Regions from separate parts of the Arthrobacter sp. NPDC056727 genome, predicted to be linked through region 2. Evidence: predicted binding sites of a transcription regulator. Region 2 holds the regulator's gene; the other holds the start of a gene.
What was found. Region 2 encodes Rex, which represses fermentation and respiration genes when NADH is low (regulators of the CRP and FNR family bind a similar motif). Its sites were predicted from a motif close to CTTGTGAANNNNTTCACAAG; they were not measured.

Region 1 (3,831 bases), on a different contig from region 2:
ACGATCTTACCGGCCGGCTCCGCCCCTCCCGGCCGGGCGGATGTGCCATCAGCCGCTGGAACGGCCCACATGGCGGCCCAGGAAGTCCAGCACGTCCGGCAGGACGGACCGCCAGTAGGGCGCGTCGTGCCCGCCGGGCTCAAAGCCTCCCTCCACCCGGCCGGGGAGTCCCGACCGGTAATCGCGCACTGCCGGGGCCAAGTCATCCTCGCTGCCGCAGTCGATCCGCTTAGGAATCGCCGCCAGCCGCGGCCGCAGCGCGAAAACGTTGTTCGCCCCGAAATCGGCCGGGCCGTCGAAGGCGCCCTGCATCCCCGCGTCGTAGCTGGACCAGACGGCCGGGCTCATGGCCGCAACGGCGCGAAGCCCGGACACCCTGCCCAGCGACGCCAGCAGGAGGGCACCGAACCCTCCCATCGACGTGCCGAAGAGGCCCACCCTTCCAAGATCGAATCCCTGCTCGGCCAGGAACGGCAGGAACTCCAGCACCAGCATCGACTGGGTGTCGCTGCCGTCGGCGCGGGCGTGCCACCAGGTGTTGCCGCCGTCCACGGCGGCAACACCAAAGGGAGTGCCGCCGTCGTCGAGGTGGCGCTGCAGGGCCTGGTCCGCCGCGAGGTCGTGCAGCAGCACCTCGCTGCTGCCACCGCGCCCGTGCAGGAAGACTGCCACCGGCAGCAACTGGCCGGCCTGCTCCGGAAGCGGCACGGCCAGGGACCAGTGCGTTGTCACCGACGGACGGAAGCGGGACACAAACGCCCCGGTCCGGGTGGACACGGTGGAAGGCCGCACGGCGGACGGGGGAGGCGTCGGGATGCCCGGCGTCGTTGCGGGGCGTGTCGCGTCGGGGACCGGAACCGGTGGAGTTGGGGGACGGGCGGTGCAGGCTGAGGACGCGGTCAGTCCGGCAGCGACACCTGCCAGCTGCAGCATGCGCCGCCGTGGAAAGGGCGGCCGCGGAAAAGACGACTGATCCATTTTCCGATCCTAAGCCCGGGGAACCGGCGTGCGCGGCGCGGGTACTTCGGGAAAGCCCGTAAACTGGACTGCGGATGGGTTGACCAGGCGGCCGCGCGCCACGCAAGTGGCTCGAGGAACGTCCGGGCTCCACAGGGCAGGGTGGTGGGTAACACCCACTCGGGGTAACCCGCAGGCCAGTGCCACAGAAAACAGACCGCCTGCATCGCGCCGATTTGAAAGCGGCACGAAGCAGGTAAGGGTGAAACGGCGGTGTAAGAGACCACCAGCTTTCCGGGTGACCGGAAAGGCTAGGTAAACCCCACCCGGAGCAAGGCCAGACAGGGCACGTTTGAGGGCTGCCCGCCCGAGTGCCCGGGTAGGCCGCTGGAGGGCGTCGGCAACGGCGCTCGTAGATGGATGGCCGCTACTCCCGCGCCGGCAACGGCTCGGGAGCACAGAACCCGGCGTACCGGTCAACCCATCCACTTGGCTGTGTGAGTGATTTCACGGGCGGACGGCCGTTTCAGGTGCCCGGGCCACCCTAGAATGGATGGTGAACGTAGAAGTTCTTCCGCCGGAGCTGCGTTCGCAGCCGGCGGTTTTTCTTTGCACGTCCAACGGCATCCGGGGTGGACCGAAACCCCGCCGGTGCCAGCTTGCCCTGGATAACTTCCAGTGGCCGCCATCCGGTTTACGAGGACGTAGCCGGTTGAACCAAGGAAGGTAGTTCTGTGAGCCAGACGTCAGATTCTTGTCTTGATACGTGGATGAGCCGAGAGGCGCTCGCCGAGGCCATGATCCCGGTTATCGGCCGGCTGTACCGTGAAAACAACGTGGTTACCTCCATCCACGGCCGCAGCCTGATCAACAAGTCCACCATGAACATCCTGAAGGCGCACCGCTTTGCGCGCCGGATGAGCAAGGATGAGCTGCTCCTTGAGGAGACGGCGCCGCTGCTGAACACGCTGGCACAGCTGGACCTTGGTGCCGCTGCCATCGACATTGCCCGCCTGAACCAGAAGTTCAAGTCCGACGGCGGCGACCTGACTCTGGAGGAATTCCTCCGCGCCGAGCTGGCTGAGATTGTGGGCAAGCGGGGCGCCGACGAGCGCACCAGCACCGACGTCGTGCTCTACGGCTTCGGCCGGATCGGCCGCCTGCTGGCGCGCCTGCTCATCGAAAAGGCCGGCGGCGGCCACGGCCTGCGCCTGCGCGCCATCGTGGTCCGGCGCGGCTCGGACAACGACCTGACCAAGCGCGCCAGCCTGCTGCGCCGCGACTCGGTGCACGGCTCCTTCGAGGGAACCATCCGGGTGGACACCGAGGCCAACACCATCACGGCCAACGGCGTCCGGATCCAGGTCATCTACTCGGACAACCCCGCCACCATCGACTACACCGCATACGGCATCAACAACGCCCTGGTGGTGGACAACACCGGCCGCTGGCGCGACGCCGAAGGCCTCGGCCAGCACCTGCTGAGCAAGGGCGTGGCCAAGGTCCTGCTGACCGCGCCGGGCAAGGGCGACCTGAAGAACATCGTGCACGGCATCAACCACCGCGACATCACTGATTCGGACAAGATCGTGACGGCCGCATCCTGCACCACCAACGCCATCACCCCGGTGCTGAAGGCGCTGAACGACAAGTACGGCGTCATCCACGGCCACGTGGAAACCGTCCACTCCTTCACGAACGACCAGAACCTGATCGACAACTTCCACAAGGGCGACCGCCGCGGACGCTCCGCCGCGCTGAACATGGTGATCACCGAGACCGGTGCCGCCAAGGCCGTGGCCAAGGCACTGCCGGAACTGCAGGGCAAGCTCAGCGGCAGCTCCATCCGCGTCCCCACCCCGGACGTGTCGCTGGCCGTGCTGAACCTGAACCTGGAACGCGGCACCACCAAGGACGAGGTCAACAACTACCTGCGCGAGATGTCCCTGCACTCGGACCTGCGCAAGCAGATCGACTACATCGACTCCCCGGAGGTCGTCTCCACCGACTTCGTGGGCTCCCGCCGTGCCGGCATCGTTGACGGCCTCGCCACCATCTCCAATGACAAGAACCTGGTTGTCTACGTCTGGTACGACAACGAGTTCGGCTACAGCTGCCAGGTGGTCCGCGTCATGGAGGAAATGGCCGGGGTCAACCCGCCGACCTTCCCGGCCAAGGACTCCGACAAGGATGCCGCCCCGGTCCTGGCCGTGGCTGCCTCTGTCTAACGGAACTTTTCGTCAGCCCCGCCCGCACAGCTGTGCCGGCGGGGCTGACCCATTCCCGGGAACTTCCCGGGCAATTCTCTGGAATCGGCCGGAAATCGGGGACAGACTTGTGTCATGGAACAGAACCCGACACTCCAGCATGAGACAACCCTGGAACACGCCCTCGATGTTGCAAAAGCCAACCAGAAAGAAGCCCAGCGGCTACTGGACGAGGCGCGCACTTCACATGCGGCAGGGGAAATCGGCGACGAAAGGGTGGCCCAGCTGGAGCGCCTCCTTGACCTCGCCAACACCGATCTTCATCGGGTCATGCGGGAGCAGTAGGCAACCCGCCCTCCACAGGGCACCTGTCCCCAACACTGTGGATACCCGCACAGCCACGGGTGGTTTGGCCTAGGCTCCTGGTTGTGGATCCACAACCTGCCCGAACCTGCCGGCGTCCCGGGACGCCGCCGTGAGCGTCAGCTGGGCCGCTTACCGGCGCTCACGCCGCCATTCCCGGCAGGCGTGGGCGTTGCTCGCCGTCGCTGCCGCTGCGGTGATCGCCGCCGCGGCATGGTTTTTTACGGCCGGCCAGTTCATCGCCGTCGAACCTGCCGTGTCCGGACCCACCGAGGCGCCGGTGTTTGACGCCGCCTGGATGAAG
Region 2 (3,831 bases):
CAACACCCGCGCCGGCGTTTCCGCCGAAACCACCATCAGCCGCAAGGACTTCGGCCTGACCTGGAACGCCGTGCTGGAAGCCGGCGGTGTCCTGGTCAGCGACAAGGTTGCCATCAACCTTGAACTGGCCTTCATCGCACCTGCAGCCTAGGTTCGGCGCAGCCCGGTTACCGGCAACGAAACGCCCCGCCAGCGGACTTTTCCGCAGGCGGGGCGTTCGGCGTTCGGGACGTCTGGAGTTGGCAAATTCGCGGGCTTAAAGTGAGTGCCATGAGCACCCCCAGTGATGAACCGGATCCCCGTGATCCGGGCGAGGAGCGTCCGTCCGGCCAGTTCCCGGGGCCGTCGGAGCGTCCGACGCCGGGACAGCAGTTCCCGGGGCAGCAACCGGGCCAGCCGTTCCCGGCTCAGCCGGCTCAGCCGGGTCCGACGCCGGGACAACAGTTCCCGCCCCAGCAGCCGGCTGCTGCGGGCCGGTTCGCATTCGAGATGCCGGCGGACCGGCCTCGGAACTTTCGGGACGTGCTGCCGCGCGCCGGCTTCTCCGGCCTCTTCGACGTGACGGGGCTGCCCACAGAGCTCAAGGTGTCCTACCTGATCTGGGTCATCGGCGGCCTGCTGGGGCTGCTGGGCGGGGTGATCGGCCTGTTCGGTGTGCTGGTGCTCTTCGCGATTGTCCCCGGTGTGGCCCTTCTGGTGCTCCTCCTCGTCCTTGTGGCGCTGGCGCTGGCGGCGGCTGAGATTGTCCTGGCCATGAAGCTGAAGGAAGGCAAGGAGTGGGCGCGGCTGGCCCTGACCATCGCGGCCGGGGTGTCGCTGCTGCTGGCCTCCGTCAGCTCGAGTTTCCGCTCCGGCCAGGACGGGAACTGGCTGGGCTTCCTGGTCAGCCTGGTGGCTACCGTGCTGATGTGGGTGCCCAACTCGCAGAGCTGGTTCGCTGCCGCGCGCGGCCGGTCCTGACCGACACCGGCAACAGCTCTGAATTTCTGGCCGGACAGTCCCCTGCCGGGCCGTGTTTCCGCAGGTTGGCACCGGTTTGGAATACCTCTCGGGAATGATCCACCGCGCACCCGCTGAGGGGTACGGTGGGAAGTGAACCATGCTGGGGAGGGCAGGCGTCTGAACCGGTAGCCGATTCAGACGTCACTACGCAAAGGACCGCTCATGAGCAATCCTCCAGTCCCGCACTCCAATGACCCCGGCTCCAACGAGCCGGACAACGGTTCCCAGCCGGCCAACGGGCAGCCCCGCTACGGTCAGGACGCGCCCCAGTACGGGCAGAACACCCCGCAATACGGACAGGGCAGCCAGGGCACCCCCCAGTACGGACAGAACGCACCCCAGTACGGCCAGAACCCGCCGAAGTACGGACAGGCCGGACAGGGCGGGGCACCGCAGTACGGACAGTCCCCGTACGGTCAGAACGCGCCCCAGTATGGACAGGCACAGTACGGGCAGCCGCAGAACGGCCAGTCCCCGTACGGGCAGCCGCCCTACGGCCAGAGCCCCTATGGCCAGTCCCCCTACGGGCAGTACCCGTCGGAACAGACCCAGGCAGCAAGCCAAGGCGTGCGCCCACCACAGGTGGACTTGGCATTCTGGCTCATAATAGCCGCAGGTGTACTTTCGGGCCTGAGTGCTCTTGTCTTAGCCTTCACTGGCCGGGACACCTTCATGGCAATGATGGAAGAAGAAGCGGCACGGCAGGGCCAAGCACTTCCACCCGGATCCACGGAGATGCTGCAAAGCACGGTAGTTGCAGGCAGCATTATCGGAGCCATCGTTACTCTCGGCCTGTATGCCCTGGTGGCGTTTCCAGTTCGAAAGGGCAAGAACTGGGCGAGGATTCTCGGCACGGTCTTCGCAGCCATCTCCCTGTTCGGACTCTTCGGCGGCTCGTTTGCACTCGGGCCGGTCTACGGCATCATCCAAATCCTGGTGATTCTCCTGGGCGCAGCAGGCATCGTTCTGCTCTACCTTCCTGCCAACTCGCCGTACTTCCAGAAGCCGCAGCCGTTCGCGAACCCGTACTCACAGCCGGGCCCCTACGGCCGCTAACCAAGGTCCCCGCGACATCCCCGCCAACGGGCGCGGATTCCCGGAACGCCGGAGCTACTCCGGCTGACCGGGGGTCTGCGCCCGTTGCGCGTGGTACGCCAGGATCTGCAGCTCGGTGGCCATGTCCACCTTCCGCAGCGTCACGCCGTCGGGCACCTGAAGCATCACGGGCGCAAAGCTGAGAATGCTGCGGACCCCTGCATTCACCACCCTGTCGCACACGCTTTGGGCCACCGTGGCCGGCAGCGCCAGCACCACCATGTTGGTGCCGGTCCGCTCCAGGACTGTCTCCAGGTCCGCAACGTCGCTGACCCGCAGCCAGCCCACCTCGTTGCCCACCACCATCTGGTCGGCGTCGAAAATGGCAACCACATCAAAACCCCGCGATTCGAAGCCGCCGTAGCGTGCCAGCGCCTTGCCCAGGTTACCGGCGCCCACAATCGCGACTTTCCAGTCATGCGTCAGGCCCAGCGCGGCGGCGATGTGGCGGCTCAGGTACTGCACCTCATAGCCCACGCCCCGGGTGCCGTAAGAGCCCACATGGGACAGATCCTTGCGGAGGGTTGATGAGCTGACGCCGGAAAGCTCAGCCAGGGACTCGGACGAAACCCGCTCGGTGCCTTCGGCCAGCAGGGAGTTCAGCGCGCGCAGGTAGATCGTCAGCCGGGCCACGGCCGCCGGCGGGATCTGCTTTCCGGCAGCCCCGGTGGGCCCGGGCAGGGCCTGGGGTGGTGAATCGAGCGAGGTCACTGTCTGCTCCGTTGCGTCGCGTTGTGAGTCCACTCTAGATCCCCATCAGTTATGTCAACAAAGCCAATGCCATTGTTCGAAATTGGCTACTCCGCCGCCATGGCGCGGCGCAGGACGCGCTCCAGGCGCGCTTCATCGATCTTCCAGAAATCACGCTGGATGCCGTCCACCAGCACCACCGGGATCTCCTCGGCATAGCGGTCGCGCAGTTCGTCGTCGGCCTCCAGCTGCCGCTCCGACCACGAAAGCCCCAGCCCGGCGGTCACCCTTCCGACGGCGTCGCGCGCCGCGGCGCACAGGTGGCAGTCAGCTTTGGTGAGGAGAACGACGTCGGGGTTTGCCATGCCTCAACCGTATCGCCGTTGACGGCGGGGAGCGACGCGGCGGCCGTCAGATGTGGCGCACGGCATTGACTAGACTCAGTGGCATGCCCGAGGAGAAGTACGTCGCTGTGGCCCACCGTCCGGTTGCGAGGCAGCAACACGGCGAGGCAGCCTTCTTCGACGTCGACAACACCCTCATGCGCGGGGCGAGCCTGTTCCACGTGGCACGGAAAATGCACCAGCGCGGAGCCTTCACCCTGGCGCAGGCGGCCGGCATGGCGTGGAAGCAGCTCAAGTTTGTCCTCCGCGGCGAGAACCTCAATGACGTCCACGCGGTGCGGGATTCGGCGCTCAGGCTCGCCGCCGGGATCACGGAGCAGGACATCAAGGCGCTGGGCGAAGAGGTCTACGACGAGATGATCGCCTCCCGGATCTGGCCCGGCGCCAAGGCCCTGGCCGAGCAGCACCTGCGCGTGGGCCGGAAGGTCTGGCTTGTCACGGCCACGCCGATCGAGGTGGCCACGGTGATTTCCACCCGGCTGGGGCTCACCGGCGCGCTCGGGACCGTGGGTGAAACCAAGGACGGCTTCTACACTGGCAGGCTCGTCGGGGACATCCTGCACGGCGCCGCCAAGGCGGTGGCGGTCCAGGGCATCGCGGACCAGCACGGCCTGGACCTGAAGCGCTGCTGGGCCTACAG

Region 1: ACFRAH_RS20995 (glyceraldehyde-3-phosphate dehydrogenase) is a predicted target of Rex. The motif match lies at 1,452-1,471, and genes of this name have one in related genera.

The regions. Positions count from the first base shown of each region.
Region 1 is NZ_JBHTZA010000028.1:18,382-22,212, forward strand. It holds gene ACFRAH_RS20985 (alpha/beta hydrolase) at 49-978, opposite strand; RNA gene rnpB (RNase P RNA component class A) at 1,054-1,445, shown strand; gene ACFRAH_RS20995 (glyceraldehyde-3-phosphate dehydrogenase) at 1,692-3,185, shown strand; gene ACFRAH_RS21000 (hypothetical protein) at 3,300-3,509, shown strand; gene ACFRAH_RS21005 (HNH endonuclease family protein) at 3,640-3,831, shown strand, end outside.
Region 2 is NZ_JBHTZA010000014.1:106,563-110,393, forward strand. It holds gene ACFRAH_RS15255 (YceI family protein) at 1-151, shown strand, start outside; gene ACFRAH_RS15260 (hypothetical protein) at 271-960, shown strand; gene ACFRAH_RS15265 (hypothetical protein) at 1,165-2,058, shown strand; gene ACFRAH_RS15270 (redox-sensing transcriptional repressor Rex) at 2,113-2,808, opposite strand; gene ACFRAH_RS15275 (glutaredoxin family protein) at 2,895-3,152, opposite strand; gene ACFRAH_RS15280 (HAD family hydrolase) at 3,236-3,831, shown strand, end outside.